3 regions of the Lactobacillus sp. ESL0680 genome follow, and region 1 is predicted to be linked to each of the others. Evidence: predicted binding sites of a transcription regulator. Region 1 holds the regulator's gene; each other region holds the start of a gene.
The links. The regulator HrcA, encoded in region 1, represses chaperone genes, less so after heat shock. The targets are predictions, from matches to a motif close to TTAGCACTCNNNNNNNNNGAGTGCTAA.
Positions count from the first base shown of each region.

Region 2: OZX58_RS07940 (ATP-dependent Clp protease ATP-binding subunit) is a predicted target of HrcA. The motif match lies at 3,171-3,197, and genes of this name have one in related genera.
Region 3: OZX58_RS02370 (ATP-dependent Clp protease ATP-binding subunit) is a predicted target of HrcA. The motif match lies at 2,679-2,705, and genes of this name have one in related genera.

Region 1 is NZ_CP113945.1:979,349-984,993, forward strand. It holds gene dnaK (molecular chaperone DnaK) at 1-1,416, opposite strand, end outside; gene grpE (nucleotide exchange factor GrpE) at 1,434-2,024, opposite strand; gene hrcA (heat-inducible transcriptional repressor HrcA) at 2,037-3,086, opposite strand; gene ribF (riboflavin biosynthesis protein RibF) at 3,241-4,170, opposite strand; gene truB (tRNA pseudouridine(55) synthase TruB) at 4,190-5,083, opposite strand; gene OZX58_RS04765 (ribosome-binding factor A) at 5,130-5,492, opposite strand; gene infB (translation initiation factor IF-2) at 5,514-5,645, opposite strand, start outside.
Region 2 is NZ_CP113945.1:1,655,699-1,661,343, forward strand. It holds gene OZX58_RS07935 (branched-chain amino acid aminotransferase) at 1-843, opposite strand, end outside; gene OZX58_RS07940 (ATP-dependent Clp protease ATP-binding subunit) at 1,027-3,135, opposite strand; gene OZX58_RS07945 (AAA family ATPase) at 3,337-5,645, opposite strand, start outside.
Region 3 is NZ_CP113945.1:465,935-471,579, reverse strand. It holds gene spxA (transcriptional regulator SpxA) at 1-91, opposite strand, end outside; gene ptsP (phosphoenolpyruvate--protein phosphotransferase) at 300-2,033, opposite strand; gene OZX58_RS02380 (phosphocarrier protein HPr) at 2,033-2,299, opposite strand; gene OZX58_RS02375 (hypothetical protein) at 2,413-2,595, opposite strand; gene OZX58_RS02370 (ATP-dependent Clp protease ATP-binding subunit) at 2,749-4,941, shown strand; gene OZX58_RS02365 (DUF1827 family protein) at 5,065-5,346, shown strand; gene OZX58_RS02360 (hypothetical protein) at 5,503-5,645, shown strand, end outside.

The DNA of each region.
Region 1 (5,645 bases):
GATGGTAATCTTTTGTTCCTTACCAGTACCCATATCCTTAGCAGAAACATTAACAATACCGTTCTTGTCAATATCAAATGTAACTTGAATTTGTGGGACACCACGAGGTGCAGCAGGAATATCAGTTAATTCAAAACGACCTAAAGTCTTGTCGTCTTGAGCCATTGGGCGTTCACCTTGCAAAACATGAACGTCAACGGCTGGTTGATTATCTGCGGCAGTTGAAAAGATTTGACTCTTAGAAGTTGGGATAGTTGTGTTCTTTTCAATTAACTTAGTGAAGACACCACCCATGGTTTCAATACCAAGAGATAATGGCGTAACATCAAGCAAGACAACGTCCTTAACATCACCAGAGATAACCCCACCTTGAATGGCAGCACCTAAGGCAACGGCTTCATCAGGGTTGATTGAGTGGTCAGGTTCCTTGCCAGCCCACTTCTTAACAGCTTCTTGAACAGCAGGAATTCTTGTTGAACCACCGTTTAAGATAACTTTATCAATGTCGCTAACTGTTAAATCAGCATCCTTTAAGGCATTGTCAAAAGCAACCTTAGTACGGTCAACCAAGTCACTGGTTAATTCGTCAAACTTAGCACGAGTTAAGTCAGTTTCAAGGTGCAAAGGTCCAGCTTCACCAGCAGAAATGAACGGTAAGGAAATGTGAGTTGATGATACACCAGACAAGTCTTTCTTAGCCTTTTCAGCAGCATCCTTTAACCGTTGTAAAGCCATCTTGTCTTTAGATAAGTCAACACCATTTTCATCCTTGAAGTTTTGGATGAGCCAATCCATGATCTTGTTATCAAAGTCGTCACCACCAAGGTGAGTATCACCGTTAGTTGACAATACCTGGAAGACACCGTCACCTAATTGCAATACGGAAACGTCGAAAGTACCACCACCAAGGTCGTAAACTAAGACTTTTTCATCTTCAGCATCTTTATCAAGACCGTAAGCAAGTGAAGAAGCAGTAGGTTCGTTGATAATCCGCTTAATGTCTAAACCAGCAATCTTACCAGCATCTTTAGTAGCTTGACGTTGTGCGTCGTTGAAGTATGCAGGAACAGTAACAACAGCGTCAGTAACCTTTTCGCCTAAGTAATCTTCAGAGAATTTCTTAATGTATTGCAAAATCATTGCTGAAATTTCTTGAGGAGTGTAGGACTTGTCACCAATCTTAACTTTGTAATCTGCTTCACCCATGTGACGCTTAATTGAAATGACAGTATTTGGGTTAGTGATTGCTTGCCGCTTGGCAACTTCACCAACTTGAATTTCACCATCTTTAAAAGCAACTACTGATGGTGTAGTCCGGTTACCTTCTGGGTTAGTAATAATTTTTGGTTCTTTTCCTTCAAGAACGGCAACTGCTGAGTTAGTCGTTCCGAGGTCGATTCCGATAACTTTTGACATTGATTAACATCCTTTCACTATTGTGCAACAACAACCATTGCTGGTCTTAATGTACGGTCTTTATATTGATATCCTTTTTGTAAAACTTGGACAACGTGGTCCTTTTGATCATCGCTGCTGGCTGCAACTGTTTGTACAGCTTGATGCAGTGTCGGATCAAATTTAACACCTTCAGCCTCAATTTCACTAATCCCGTGATCTTTCATGGCCTTAACTAAAGAATCAAGTGTCATTTGCACACCCTTCTTTAGTTGCTTCGATGCTTCATCATCAACTTCAGTAGCCAAAGCCCGCTCTAAATTATCCATTGCTGGCAAAACGTCCTTAGCTAAAGATTGTGATTCGTACTTAATTAATTGAGCCCGTTCTTTATTATAACGGCCTTGCATATTCTGCATTTCTGCCTGACTACGCAAATACTTATCTTCAAAATCTTTACTATCAGCTTGCGCCTTAGTTAATTCTTCTTGAAGCTTTTGCTCAGGTGTTTTTTCTTGTTTGTTAGCTTCAGTAGTCTGCTCTTTTGTTTCATTTTCTGATTCTGAATTTTCAGCAGTTACTTTTGTTTGATCTAAATCTTTTTCACTAGGAAAATCTTTTTTACTCACAGCTAACCTCCTTTATTTAAATCGGCCGTAGTATTCAAGCAACTTTTTCGCAAGCTCATTTCTAAAATATTCAAGCAAGCCGATTACTTGTGAATACGGCATATTAGTTGGGCCCAGCAAGGCAATAATGCCTTTGCCATGCGAACCAACACTATATTCTGCAGTTAACAGACTGTAATCCTTTAATAACTCGTTTGGTAATTCTGAACCTAAGCTAACTCTAACAGGAAAACGTCCTGAATTGGAAGTTGGCTTATAGGCTTCAAGATTTGCAAGCAAATCATCGTGGTCAACCAGTTCATATAATGAACGGATATCTGAAACATCATTAGTCGAAGAATTATTCAACAAATTGATCTGACCATCAACATATAATTGTTCGCTGGCAGCATCGTTAATGACATCTTCAACTAACTCAATCAGCTCACTAGCATGCTTACTGTTGGCATTTTCACCCAAGGCTTTACTAAGCATCTCCGGTGTAATTTCAGCTAAGCTCTTACCAACCAGTTCATCATTAATCATGCGAACAGCTTTTTCAATTTCATCACCATGAATATTGCGTGGCAAGTGATAAACTTGATTCTGCACGCTGCCATCACTGGTAACCAAAATTGCCATTACTTGCCGACCAACCAGTGGCACAATGCGAAAACCCGTTACAGTCACATCGCGGCTTTCTGGCCCTTCCGCAAAAGCTGTATAGTTGGTTAAATCGGATAAGATTCTAGCTGCTTCCTGAACGATTTCGTTTACTTGATGAAATGGACGGTCAAGCTGATTAATAATCTTAGTGTAAACAGATTCGGGAATCTGCAGCGGCTCAACCAGGTTATCGAGATAATAGCGATAGCCTTCAGTAGAAGGAACTCGTCCACTAGAGGAATGAGTTTTTTCAATCAGCCCTCGATCTTCCAAAACAGCCATTTCGTTCCTGATTGTTGCACTCGATACTTTAATCGGCAACTGACTCATCACCGTCTTTGAACCTACCGGATCATGAGTCTGTGTAAAATCGTTAATGATTGTTTTTAAAATAAGTTCTTGACGCTCGGTCAACATAAATATCGCCCTCACTTTTAGCACTCTCATATCTTTTGTGCTAACAATTATTATGATACTAGCATTTAGCAGAATGTCAAGCCGAGTGCTAAAAATATTTACATTTTCCAGCAATTAAAAATTTCCACCTACTTTTTAAGGTAGGTGGAAGTCTTTATTTATCAGCAAAGTAAGCCTTTATCTCTGCTTCATCATGCGCCATTTGTTTTTTTAATTCTGCAAGATTCGCAAACTTGATTTCGCCTCGCGTATACTTGTACCATTTGATAACCATCTTTTCCCCGTATGCTTCTTGATCGAAGCCAAACAGGTTAGATTCAATAAAAATACGTTTACCTTCATTAATAGTAACGTTGTAGCCAACACTGGTCATAGAATCATACCATTTGCCGCCAATGTTTGTTTTAGTCGCATAAACGCCCACTTTAGGTAAAACCTTGTTCTCAGTCCAAACCAAATTAGCAGTTGGATAGCCCAGCTTGTGACCATTACGTAAGCCGTGGCCAACAATTCCAGACATCACATACGGCGAACCTAAAAGCTGTGCCGCCAGCTTCATATCACCGCTACTAATTGCTCGTCTAATTTCCGTTGAACCAATTTTTTGACCATCATAAGTTTGCTTTGGCACATCAATAATCTTGAATCTACCCTTAGCAAATTTAGGAAAATTCTTCATATTAGCAATATCTTTGGGACCATAAGTGTAATCAAAGCCAGCAACAACAGTATCCGCTTTGAGCCGAACAATAATTTGATCGACAAATTCCTGTGCTGATAATTTACTAAAACCGGTATTAAAATGCATCACAAGTAGGTAATCTACACCTAATTGTTCCATTTTATAAGCCTTTTCATCTAGACTATCAATATAAACAACTTGCGACTTTTGATAAACTTCTTTTGGATGACGATCAAATGTCATTACGACAAGCGGCAATTGCTTCTCACGTGCAGTCGTACGGGCTAATTCAATCAAATGCTGGTGCCCGCGATGAACACCATCAAAAAAGCCTAACGCTAACACAATTTTACTTGGAATTAAATTTTCTTTAACTGGATAAGTTAAATGGATAATTTGCACAATAAGACCTTCATTTCACCTATTCATTTTGCAAGAGCATCAAGTCGGGACGGTACTTTTCTGCATCCTTTTGATAAATTGCCTTAACCTTATTATTGTATCGTAATGCAACCTGATTTGCATCAGTTTCTAAAGCAATCGCGGCGCCATTTTTCACTTTTAGCCACTGATCCGTAGTCAAATCAACTTGCGGATAATTTTTGAAAAAGGCATCAATCGGCTGAATTAGTTGCTCAGCTTTCTCCGGATCGGCAACAATCTCATCCAAGCTAACTGCCTGATTAATGTCAAATCCTGAACTTGCTGTTCGGCGCAGATTACTCATTACAGCTGGAACACCCAGCTTTTGCCCCAAATCATTAACTAATGAACGTACGTAAGTCCCCTTACTGCATTCAATTGCAAAGCTGAATTCTTCTTGGCCTTTTTCCGGATCAAAACTTGGTTGCCCCGTTAAATTATAAGCTAGAACGTCAACTTGTCTTTTAGGTCGTTCAACTTCAATTCCCGCACGTGCATATTCATACAAGTGCTTACCGTTAACACGTACTGCCGAGTAAATCGGTGGTACCTGCTCAATTCGACCAATGAATGATTGCATCCCTTGCTTAATCACATCTGCTGAAATTGGTTCAGTTACATTTTTAGTTGCTAGAGTTTTACCACTAATATCACAGCTATCAGTAGCATAGCCCAAAATGCCAGTACCCTCATACTTTTTGTTTTGCGTATGCATTAATTCAATCAGCTTAGTTGCTTGACCAATCGCAATTGGCAGTACTCCCGTAACATCGGGATCAAGTGTTCCAGCATGTCCAATTTTTTTGATGTGCAAGGCTTTACGCAAATGATACACGACATCAGCGCTCGTCATTCCTTTAGCCTTATCAATTACTAAAATTCCGTTTAACATTTTTTAAACCTGTCTTCATTAAAAAAGCGCCACAAAGGCGCCCTTTTTAATTATTACGATCTGCTTCTTGCTTTTTTAAATCAGCAATTAACTTATCGATTTTACTACCATATTTAACAGAGTTGTCGCGCTTAAAAATCAATTCAGGAACTTTGTAAACCGTCAAAATTTGCCCGAGCAAGTGACGCATCATTCCCTTAGCCTTTTCTAAGCCGGCAGCAGCTTCTTCTTCTTTCTTAGGATTATCAGAGAGAATACTGTAATAAATAGTTGCATATGATAAATCATTAGTACATTCAACCGCAGTAATTGTAACATCATTGACACGCGGATCACGAATGTTTTTCCGCAAAATTTTGGTTAATTCACGGAGGATTTCTCCTTCAACACGACCAATTCTGTGCTTCATACTTTCCTCCCAGTAAAATTACTAATTAGGCTTAACCTCTTGTTGCTCGATTGCTTCAAGCTGATCACCAATCTTAATATCATTGTAGCCTTCAATTGTCAAACCACAATCAAATCCTTGCTTAACGATCTTGGTATCATCCTTAAAGCGCTT
Region 2 (5,645 bases), 680 kb from region 1:
AGCTTCTTTCATGTTAAAGGCTTCTTCCAAAGTAATTTGCCGTTCAACAGGATTCAAGCCTTGACGTTTAGCAACTTCAAGCAGCGATTTTTTAGTAATAGAAATCAAAATTGACTCAGATTTTGGTGTTACAAACTGACCTTCTTGAGTAATACCGAAGAAGTTGGCACCACCAAATTCATCAACATACTTGTGTTCACGTGGATCAAGATACAAGCAATCAGCAAAGCCTTCCTTATGTGCTTCAACTGATGGCAGCAGGCTGCTGGCATAATTACCTGATGTCTTAGCTTGACCGGTACCAGCATAAGCGGCACGATCGTACGGACTAACTTTATAAGCTGCTGGATTTAGGCCCTTAATATATGCACCTACTGGTGTCGCAAAAATCCGCAAAGTATATTCCGTTGCTGCTGCAACTCCCAAAGCCTGCGAAGTTCCAATCATAAATGGTCGAACATAAAGTGTTGCACCACTGTCATATGGCGGAACGTATTCTTTATTAGCCAAAACAACTTCTTTAACTGCCTCAACGAACTTATCTTCAGGATATGGAGGCATTGCTAACCGTTCAGCTGACAACGCAAACCGATGGGCATTTTGGTCCGGACGAAAGAGATTAATTTTGCCATCTTTTCTACGATAAGCCTTTAATCCTTCAAAAATTTCCTGACCATAGTGCAAGACTTCTGCACCTTCGGAAAGGGTCACAGTCGAAGCTTCGACTAACTTGCCTTCTTGCCATTCACCATCTTTATACTTAGCTTCGTAACGATATGGCAGATCGCGATATTCAAAGCCGAGATTATTCCAATCAAGATCTTCTATCTTTTGTTTCATCAGAGTGCCTCCAATTTTTTAATCCTTGGGATAGATATGAAAACTCAAACCAGATTATTTTCATAATTATTTAATTGTTACCTAATTTAAACCATAAAGATACAGATGTCAATAGTAGATCGAAGCTTTACTACATATATACTAAAAAAACGTCACTTCCAAAAAAGTGACGTTTTCCACATTAAATTATTTCTCTTCTTTTTCGACTTTTTCAGCTTCAGCTTCTACTTTAGGATTAATATCCAATATTGCCTCGCCGTTCAAGTAAACATGCTGATTATCAGCAGTAAATTTAACTTCTTTAGTATCTGGTTCCTTCATCAATAATTTGGCAATTGGTGTTTCCAAATCCTGTTCAACTACCCGACGCAATGGCCGTGCACCGAACTTCTTGTCATAGCCCTTCTCTGCAAGATAAGCTTTCGTTTCATGTGAAACATCAACCGTAATTTTTCTCTTAGCAAGAACCTTGTCCATCTTCTTGAGGTAAATGTCGATAATCTTAGTCATATCTTCTTCACTCAGGGAGTTAAATGGCACAATTGCATCAAGCCGGTTCAAAAATTCTGGTCTGAAGTAAGCTTCTAGTGCCTTAATCATCTTATCATGGTCAACCTTGCCATCTTTAAGCAGATTATCGGAGAAGCCAGCATTAGAAGTCATAATTAAGATTGTATCCTTAAAGGAAACCGTTCTTCCTTGTGCATCCGTTAAGCGACCATCGTCCATAATCTGCAAAAGTGCGTTAAAGACTTGTGGATTAGCCTTCTCGATTTCATCAAACAAAATCAAACTGTATGGTTGATGACGAACTTTTTCAGTTAATTGACCACCTTCACCATAACCAACATAACCCGGAGCAGAACCAATCAACTTGTTAACTGCCATTTGATCTTGATATTCTGACATATCAAGTCTAATTAAGTGATTTTCACCACCAAACAACTGAATTGCTAGTTGTTTAGCTAATTCTGTCTTACCTACACCAGTTGGTCCAGTCAGTAAGAACGAACCAGTCGGACGATCATTATCCTTGAATACTTGCTTACGTGCAATCGCATCAGTAATAATATCAATAGCATTATCTTGGTCGATGACGGCTTTCTTCAGTCGTTTAGCCAAGTCAAGATTATGTTGACCCTCACTTGCATGCAATTCGCTCATCGGAATCTTAGTTCTTGCTTCAATTAAAGCATAGATATCTTGATCCGTAACCCTTGGAGTTGCAACATCATGAACGTGATCCTTTTTATCGGTCAATTCTTGAATTTGCTTCTTCAAATCACTAGCCTTAGCGTAATCTTCCTTTTCAGCGGCCTCTTTCTTTTCGTGTTCAAGGCGCTCAATCCGCTCCTGCAGACTAGCTTCATCTTCTGGAACTGTATCCAGGCCCTTCTTAGCACCAGCTTCATCCATTAAGTCGATTGCCTTATCCGGCAAATGCCGACCTTGAATATAACGCTGCGACAATTCAACAGCTAGGCGCAAAGCACTGTCGTCATACTTAACATGGTGATAATCTTCGTACTTCTTCTTTAAGCCTTCCAAAATTTTAACGGTCACATCAGCCGAAGGTTCTGGTACCTGTACTGGTTGGAACCGGCGTGCCAAAGCCGCATCATTTTCAATTCTGCGGTATTCACCAGTGGTTGTGGCCCCAATTAAGTTCAAGTCGCCACTTGCCAAAGCTGGCTTTAGGATATTTGCGGCATCCCCACTATTGTTTTCGGAGTCAGTTGAACCAGCACCAACAATGTTGTGCAGTTCATCAATGAACAAGATAATATTTGGATCCTTCTTAGCTTGATCGATGACCTTCTTTAGGCGCTCTTCAAAGCTACCCCGCAGGCTAGAGCCAGCAACCATATCATTAATGTTAACATCAATAATATGCTTATCCTTCATCTTGTCCGGAACATCGCCGCTCGCAATCTTTTGGGCCAGACCTTCAACAATCGCTGTCTTACCAACACCAGCAGGACCGACCAATACCGGATTATTCTTTTTCCGCCGGCTCAAAATTTCAATTACTTCTTTAATCTGCTCATCACGGCCAATTACTGGATCGTATTTATGTTCCTTAGCTTGTTCAACCAAGTCAACGCCAATTGGCTTCTCCTGCTTTTGTTCAGGACCTGCTGCCTGTCCCTGACCGTTTAAATTCTGTGGTGACAGATTCATGTTGCCTGAATAATGGATCGGAATTGAACCATTATTAGCATCACCCAAATTACCAAAGAAAGAATCATTTAATTCGTTAAATAAATTATCAAAATCATTATCAAAGTATGCCATTTATTAACACCCCTTATTGTAGTTTTCAATCTTAATTAGCACTCTAAACATTCGAGTGCTAATTTCTTTACATCCCAAAGTATAACAGGTTATCCACAAATAGCAAATTATTTGGCTCACTTTTTCCACAAATCACTAAATTCCTTAATCTTTACTTTGCTAAAACAAAAAAATGCCGATAAATCAGCATTTTTTTATAGCTTAATTATTTTTGTTTTGATACAAAGCATAATGCTTACGCAAATATTTGGCAGTCAGACTAGTCCCTGCTTGAGAAATATCCACAGGTCGGCCGCTAATAACAATCTTGCCTCCTTGCTGACCGCCACGGGGGCCCATGTCAATCATATAATCACTATTCGCAATCACATCTAGGTCATGTGTAATTGTAATAATCGTTGCCTGTTGGGCTAACAATTTTTGCAAAATATTTAACAGCGTCCGTACGTCATACGGATGTAAGCCCACAGTTGGTTCATCAAAAACAAATAGACTGCCCTTTTGCTTATGGTGCAAGTGACTAGTTAGTTTAAGCCGCTGCGCCTCACCACCAGATAAAGCCGGGGTTGACTCACCTAAATGCAGATAGCCTAAGCCCATATCATGCAAAGTAGTAACTGTTTGCCTAATTGCCGGCACTTCCGCAAACAATCCGTCTTTGAGTGCATCATCAACCGAAAGGGCGAGAACATCGGCAATACTCAAGCCCTGCCATTTAACTTGCAAGACCTTGGAATTATACCGGCGCCCGCCACAGACAGAACAGGTTTCGACCATATCGGGTAAATACTGAATATCAAGTGCAATTACCCCTGTACCACCGCAAGCTGGACACGCGCCTTCTTTATTATTGTAAGAAAAATGTGTCGCCTTGTAATTCAACTTTTTTGCCAATGGCTGCTTAGCGAATAATTTGCGTAAATTCGTCATGATATCAGTATAGGTCGCAACCGTCGACCGCTGATTTTTACCAACCGGGGCAGAATCGACGCTAACCACATTGGTAATACCACTAGCTGACAAATCTTTAACCCAAGCTGGTATCGCCTCATGGTTTTTTTGCGCCTTAAGTGCTGGTAACAGTGAATCAAGAATCATTGTTGTCTTGCCGGCACCAGAAAAGCCGGTAATTGAGGTCAGCCGCCCCACCGGAATCTGTGCGTGAACATCATGCAAATTAAACTGGTCAGTAACCGTAAACGTAATCTTGCCCTTGGCAAACAAGGTGGCTGCTTGAGCCTGTGGTCTAACTTGCAAAGGGGCATTTCCCGTTAAGTAAGGACCAATATGCGAATTTTCATCCTGCTTTATTTGCTCCGGCGTACCCTGAGCAATAATCTGGCCGCCCTGACTACCAGAACCTGGACCAATTTCAACAATCCAATCGGCGGCATTAATAATTGAAGTTTCATGGTCAACAACTATTAGAGAATTGCCCTGATTAACCAATTCGTGAAAAACATCAATCAACCCCGCCACATTATCCGGGTGCAGACCAACTGACGGTTCATCCAAAACATACAATACTCCCGTTGTTTCTGTTCTTAATGTTCGCCCCAACTGGATTCGCTGTAATTCGCCCGTTGATAAAGTACTGGCCTGCCGCGACAAACTTAAATAGTCCAGCCCCAATTTTAACAGTGGTCTAACCTGATGCAGCAATTCACCAGTTAAGTTTTTTGCCAATTCCTGCATATCTTCTGGCAATTCAGCCAAAATTTCCTGCATATAGCTACTTAGCTGACCTAAAGTTAATTGTTCTGCCGCCACAATATTTTTACCAGCAACTAATTGCGTCCAGCGGCTGGGATCAATCCGCGAGCCGTAACAGCGTGGACAAGTGCTGAACCGATAAAAAGCATTAATCCGCTCTAAGCCGCGTTCTGACTTAGTAGTTTTACGCGAATTCGCAACGGCATTATAGGCATTCTCATACAAAGCATCCAAGTGGTACACTCGGCCAGTCGAAGTCGGAACATCAATTGGAATTTTACGTTCCTCGCCATGTAAGACAATTTCCTTTTCTTCAGTAGTTAATTCTCGATACGGAATATCTGTTCGAACACCAAGTTCACGCGCAATCCGCCACATCCAATTACGCCCCGGAATTTGCCACGTCGCCACAGCACCTTGTTCTAGCGATAAATTTTCATCAGCGATAATCTTACTGTCATCAATCTGTTCAACTGTTCCTAGCCCCTGACATTGCTTACAGGCACCATCTGAGTTAAAGGCGAAGTCTTCGGCGCTAAAAGCATAAAATTTAACGCCGCAAGTTGGACAGATTATCTGGCCCATCTCTTCTCCAGTTAAGTCCATCGCCTGGGCAATTTTAATTGTTGGTGCCACTCGGTGCCCATTAGGACAGACTGGTGAGCCCAACCGTGAAAAAATCAACCGCAAAATATTAAAAATTTCGGTTACCGTTCCGACAGTTGACCGTACGCCCGGAACTGTTGGCCGCTGTCTTAACGCCAAAGCTGACGGAATATGCTTTACTTCATCAACAG
Region 3 (5,645 bases), 510 kb from region 1:
TTCTTTCTTTGAAAGCAATGTCATGTTTCTTTAACCAAGCCTTAGCTTTACGACATGAGGTACAACTTGGAGATATATATAAATTAACCATATATTTCACGCTCCTTTGAACAAATACTACTTCTATCTATAATCTATTATAGCATATTACTTCTTTTTTGTAAGTAGTATTTTGTAATTATCTATATTTTTATCTTACAAATAAAAAGTGAATAAATTATGACTTTTTTATCAAGAAAGATTAAAGGTAAATAAAAAATAGTACATCACCTATGATAATGCACTATTTTTTTATTCTATTACTTGTCAACTTGATTCATCAAGTCAGCAACTAATTGTTCATTTTCTTCAGCAGTTTCGGAAATATAACATGCCTTATTTGCCAATTCCTTGAGATCCTCAGTGTTAAGCTTCTTCATTAAGCTTCTAATCCGCAAAATGGAAGTTGCACTCATTGAGTATTCATCAAGACCCATTGACAATAAGATTGGGAACATGGTGCTGTCACCAGCGGCTTCACCACACATACCACACCAAATACCATTTTCATGAGCTGCATCAATTGTATGCTTAATTAACCGCAATACTGATGGGTTAGCGGGTTGATACAGATAAGAAACATTGTCGTTGCCACGGTCGGCAGCCATTGTATATTGGATCAAGTCATTAGTTCCAATTGAAAAGAAATCAACTTCTTTGGCGAATTGGTCGGCCAAAACTGCAGCAGCCGGAACTTCAATCATCATCCCGACTTCTAAGTTATCGCCAACTTTGACACCATCATTAGTTAACTTAGTCTTTTCTTCAGCTAAGATTGCCTTTGCCTTGCGTAATTCATTCAAGGTACCAATCATTGGGAACATAATGCCCAACTTACCATAAGCAGACGCTCTAAGCAATGCCCGTAATTGTGTCCGGAAAATGTCTTCATTCTTCAATGACAGTCTGATGGCACGAATACCCAAGAATGGGTTCATTTCGTCTGGTAAGTCCCAATAATCAAGGTGCTTATCGCCACCGATATCCATTGTCCGAATGATTACTTGCTTGCCATGCATTCCTTCGATAACTTCTTTATAAGCTTCGAATTGTTGGTCTTCTGTTGGGAAGTCCTTAGAATCCATGTACAAGAATTCGGTCCGGTATAAACCAATCGCTTCGGCACCATTGTCATTAACACCTTGCATGTCGTTTGGTGTACCAATATTAGCTGCGATTGTGAATTTCTTACCATCAGCAGTAACTGAAGGTTCGTTCTTCAACTTTTCCCATTCAGCCTTTTGTGCCAAGAATGCTTCGCTCTTTTGCTTGTAATCAGCTACTTGAGCGTCGCTTGGCTCAATAACAGCATCGCCATTTAAGCCGTCGACTACTAAAAGTTGACCATTCTCAACATCAGTAGTAATTGACTCGGTACCAACAACAGCTGGCAATTCAAGTGAACGAGCCATAATTGCTGAGTGCGCAGTCCGACCACCAATATCAGTCACAAAGCCCTTAACAAATTGCTTGTTTAATTGGGCAGTGTCACTAGGGGTCAAGTCGTGCGCAACCACAATAACTTCATGGTCAATTGCAGCTGGATTAGGCAATTCTTTGTTTAAAAGGTGGGCCATGATCCGCTTAGAAACATCACGTACATCAGCAGCACGTTGTTGCATATAAGCGTTGTCGGTCATTCCTTCAAAAATTGCAATAAACTTTTGTGCAGTTTCATCAAGTGCGGCTTCACTATTAATTTTTTGGTCTTTGATTTCAGTTTCAATTGCTCCTGTAAATTCAGGATCATTTAAAATCATCAAATGGGCTTCAAATACTTGAGCTTCGTCCTCGCCTAAACTCTCTTTAGCACTGTCACGAATTGCTTCAACTTCAGAAGTCGAAGCAGCGATCGCATCTTTAAAGCGGTCTAATTCACTAGCAGCATCGGAAACAGTGGTCTTCGTAAATGAAAGATCTGGTTCTACCAAGAGATAAGCGGGTGCTACAGCGATACCATCACTTGCAGCAATTCCTTTTAAAGTCTTGGTCATTATTCAGCTAAACCCTCTTTTTTCATTGTTTCTGAAATAGCAGCAATAGCGTCTTTTTCATCATCACCGTCAGCAGTAATTGTAACATCGGCACCCTTGCCAACACCAAGTGACATAACACCCATGATTGACTTCAAGTTAACTGACTTGCCGTTATACTCCAAATTAATATCTGAACCAAACTTCGAAGCAGCTTGTACTAAAAGTGTAGCTGGACGAGCATGAATACCTGTTTCTGCAACAACATGAAAATCGCATTTTTCCATTATAATTATCTCCTTTTAAAATTGAAAAATCAAAACGGTAGTAAATACCTACTCGAGTATTAGACTATCATTTTTTTGTGAATTAGACAACATAAATGTAACAGTTTACATCATTAATTTTCAGACTTTGACTGTGAATAAACTATTTTTCCACCACGTAAAGCGCGGCCGGTAATATTTTGCCGTTTGCCGAACGCGCGCAAGGCCGCTTGAAAATCAAAGGCATCCTGGGGAGCAACTTCATATTGGTCAAGTTCCCCTTCTGCCAACTGTTCAAGAATTTTTTGATAATCCACTAAATATCACCGTCTTTTTCATCTTTTTTATTTAATGACCACTGTTATTTTAACATATTTATTGAGCTTACAAAAAATAAGTTTTAGCACTTGATTATTGAGAGTGCTAATTATATAATTTAGTAAACTTGAAATGAAAGGCGGTAAGTATAATTGCTTTGTCAAAACTGTCAAAAGCGGCCTGCTTCCATTCACCTTTACGCCAAGGTCAATGGTCAAAGTCGCGAAATTAATTTATGTGGACAATGTTATCAACAACTTAAACAACAAGGAAATATTAATATGAATAATGACAACAACGGTTTCTTTGGAGACTTTGATGACTTATTTAATAGTATGAACGCAAATAATGCTGCATTTAATAATGCTAATCATGAACAACCGCAACGGCCAAATAATGGTGCCGGCGGTGGCCGTTCACTACTTGACCAATATGGTACTGACTTAACAGCACTAGCTAAAAAGGGCAAAATCGACCCAGTTATTGGTCGAGATAAGGAAATTGCGCGCGTAATTGAGATATTAAATAGAAGAACTAAAAATAATCCAGTATTAATTGGTGAAGCCGGTGTTGGTAAAACAGCGGTTGTCGAAGGACTGGCGCAACAAATTGTCGATGGTTCAGTACCTGCTAAATTACAGGACAAGCGCATTATTTCACTAAACGTCGTTTCACTTGTTCAAGGAACTGGCATCCGTGGTCAATTCGAACAGCGCATGCAGCAATTAATTAAAGAATTGCAACAGCACGACGATATTATCTTATTTATTGATGAAATTCACGAAATTGTCGGTGCTGGTAACGCTGAAGGCGGCATGGATGCAGGTAATATTATTAAGCCTGCCCTAGCCCGCGGCGACTTACAACTGGTCGGTGCAACAACCTTAAAAGAATACCGTGAAATCGAAAAAGATTCCGCGCTTGCTCGGCGATTCCAACCTGTTGACGTTAAAGAACCATCAGTTGCGGAAACTATTCGCATCTTAAAAGGAATTCAAAAACGTTACGAAGATTACCACCACGTTCACTATACTGATGATGCAATCAAGTCGGCAGCCGAATTATCAGAACGCTATATCCAAGATCGCTTCTTGCCTGACAAGGCCATTGACCTGCTTGACGAGGCTGGTTCAAGAATGAACTTAACCATTCCTTATGTTGACAAGGACAAGCTCAAGGAACGCATCACTGCTGCTCAAGAATTAAAGCAGGAATCATTAAAAAATGAGGACTACGAAAAGGCCGCATATTACCGTGACCAGATTGAGAAGTACAACAAGGTAAAAGACCAAAAGATTGATCCCGATAAGTCACCAGTTATCACCAGCAAAATCATGAACAAGATTGTTGAAGAAAAGACTGGTATTCCTGTTGGCGACCTGCAAAAGCAAGAAGAAAATCAATTACAAACTTTGGCCCCTACTTTAAAGGCTCACGTCATTGGTCAAGACCAGGCCGTTGATAAGGTTGCCCGCGCAATTCGCCGCAACCGAATTGGCTTTAACAAGTCCGGTCGTCCAATTGGCTCCTTCCTCTTTGTTGGTCCAACTGGGGTTGGTAAGACAGAACTAGCTAAGCAATTAGCTAAGCAAATGTTTGGTTCAGAAAATGCCATGATTCGTTTTGATATGTCAGAATTTATGGAATCCTACTCTGTTTCCAAATTAATCGGTTCTGCTCCCGGCTATGTTGGCTATGAAGAAGCAGGTCAATTAACCGAACAAGTTCGCCGTCACCCTTACAGTCTAATTTTGCTTGATGAAATCGAAAAGGCTGACCCATCAGTAATGAACTTATTCTTACAAATATTAGACGATGGTCGCTTGACTGACTCACAAGGTCGGACAGTTTCCTTTAAAGATACGATTATCATCATGACTTCTAATGCCGGTCAAGGTATTAAGAACACCAGCGTTGGCTTTGCGGCTGAAAATACAGATGAAGAAAAAGATTCTGCAAGAAGCTCAATGAGTCAATTCTTCAAGCCTGAATTTTTAAATCGGCTTGATGATGTCATTGAATTCAACGAGTTATCAAAGGAAGACTTAGTTAAGATTGTTAACTTGATGCTTGATGAAACCAACAACATGGTTAAGAACCAAGGCTTGCAAATTACGGTAACTGATGATGCCAAGAAGAAGTTAATCGAGGAAGGTTACAATCCAGCAATGGGTGCGCGGCCTTTACGCAGAATTATCCAAGAAGAAATTGAAGATCGGGTAGCTGACTTCAAGCTTGACCATCCAGATGCCAAGAATTTAACTGCCAGTGTTGCTGGCGACCAGATTGTAATTAATGAGCAACCTGCCACTATTGAAACAACTGATGCAGACACTGAACTTTAATTAAAATATGAAGAAAGCATGATTACTGTAAATTACGATAATCATGCTTTTATGTTGGGAAAAAATGATAATTTAGCGTTATACTAGAGTTAATAAAACTACTACAAGAAACGGGTGAAATCCATGCATTTAATAGATGTAACCAATAGCTATCGGGATTTAGTTCACAGTCAGCTTAACTCAACTGATGTGAACTATGTCAAAGTTTATTCTTTAGGTAATACTTCTGTTATTTATACTGAGAGTGATAAGGCAATCGGGATTGCGATCGAGAACCATGACCGCCGCGTCCGTAAGGATGAGGTCGAGTTCATTATCAAACGCTTGATTAAAGAGAACGATCCTTCATATTTGCTAACCTTTGATAAAGATCAACGCGTGGTCGAAATTCACGTTGATAAATAAGATAGTTATTGCTAGTAAACAGCACTTTAAGATGATTCTTAAAGTGCTGTTTTTATTTATTCTAACTTATCGCAAAATTCAATTAACAATTACAATAAATAATGCTAATATTGTTTTAATTTTTAAATAAATAAATTTAACTATAGGTAACGACAAATGAAAAAGAAAGAAATCAAAAATTTAAGTGAAGGTAGATTTTTCCACTTGATTAACCTTGAACGCAAGATCAGCAGAATTGTTGGTGTTATTTCGTCATGTTATGTCTGCTTCTTAATCTGGACAGTCATGACTAACTTCGG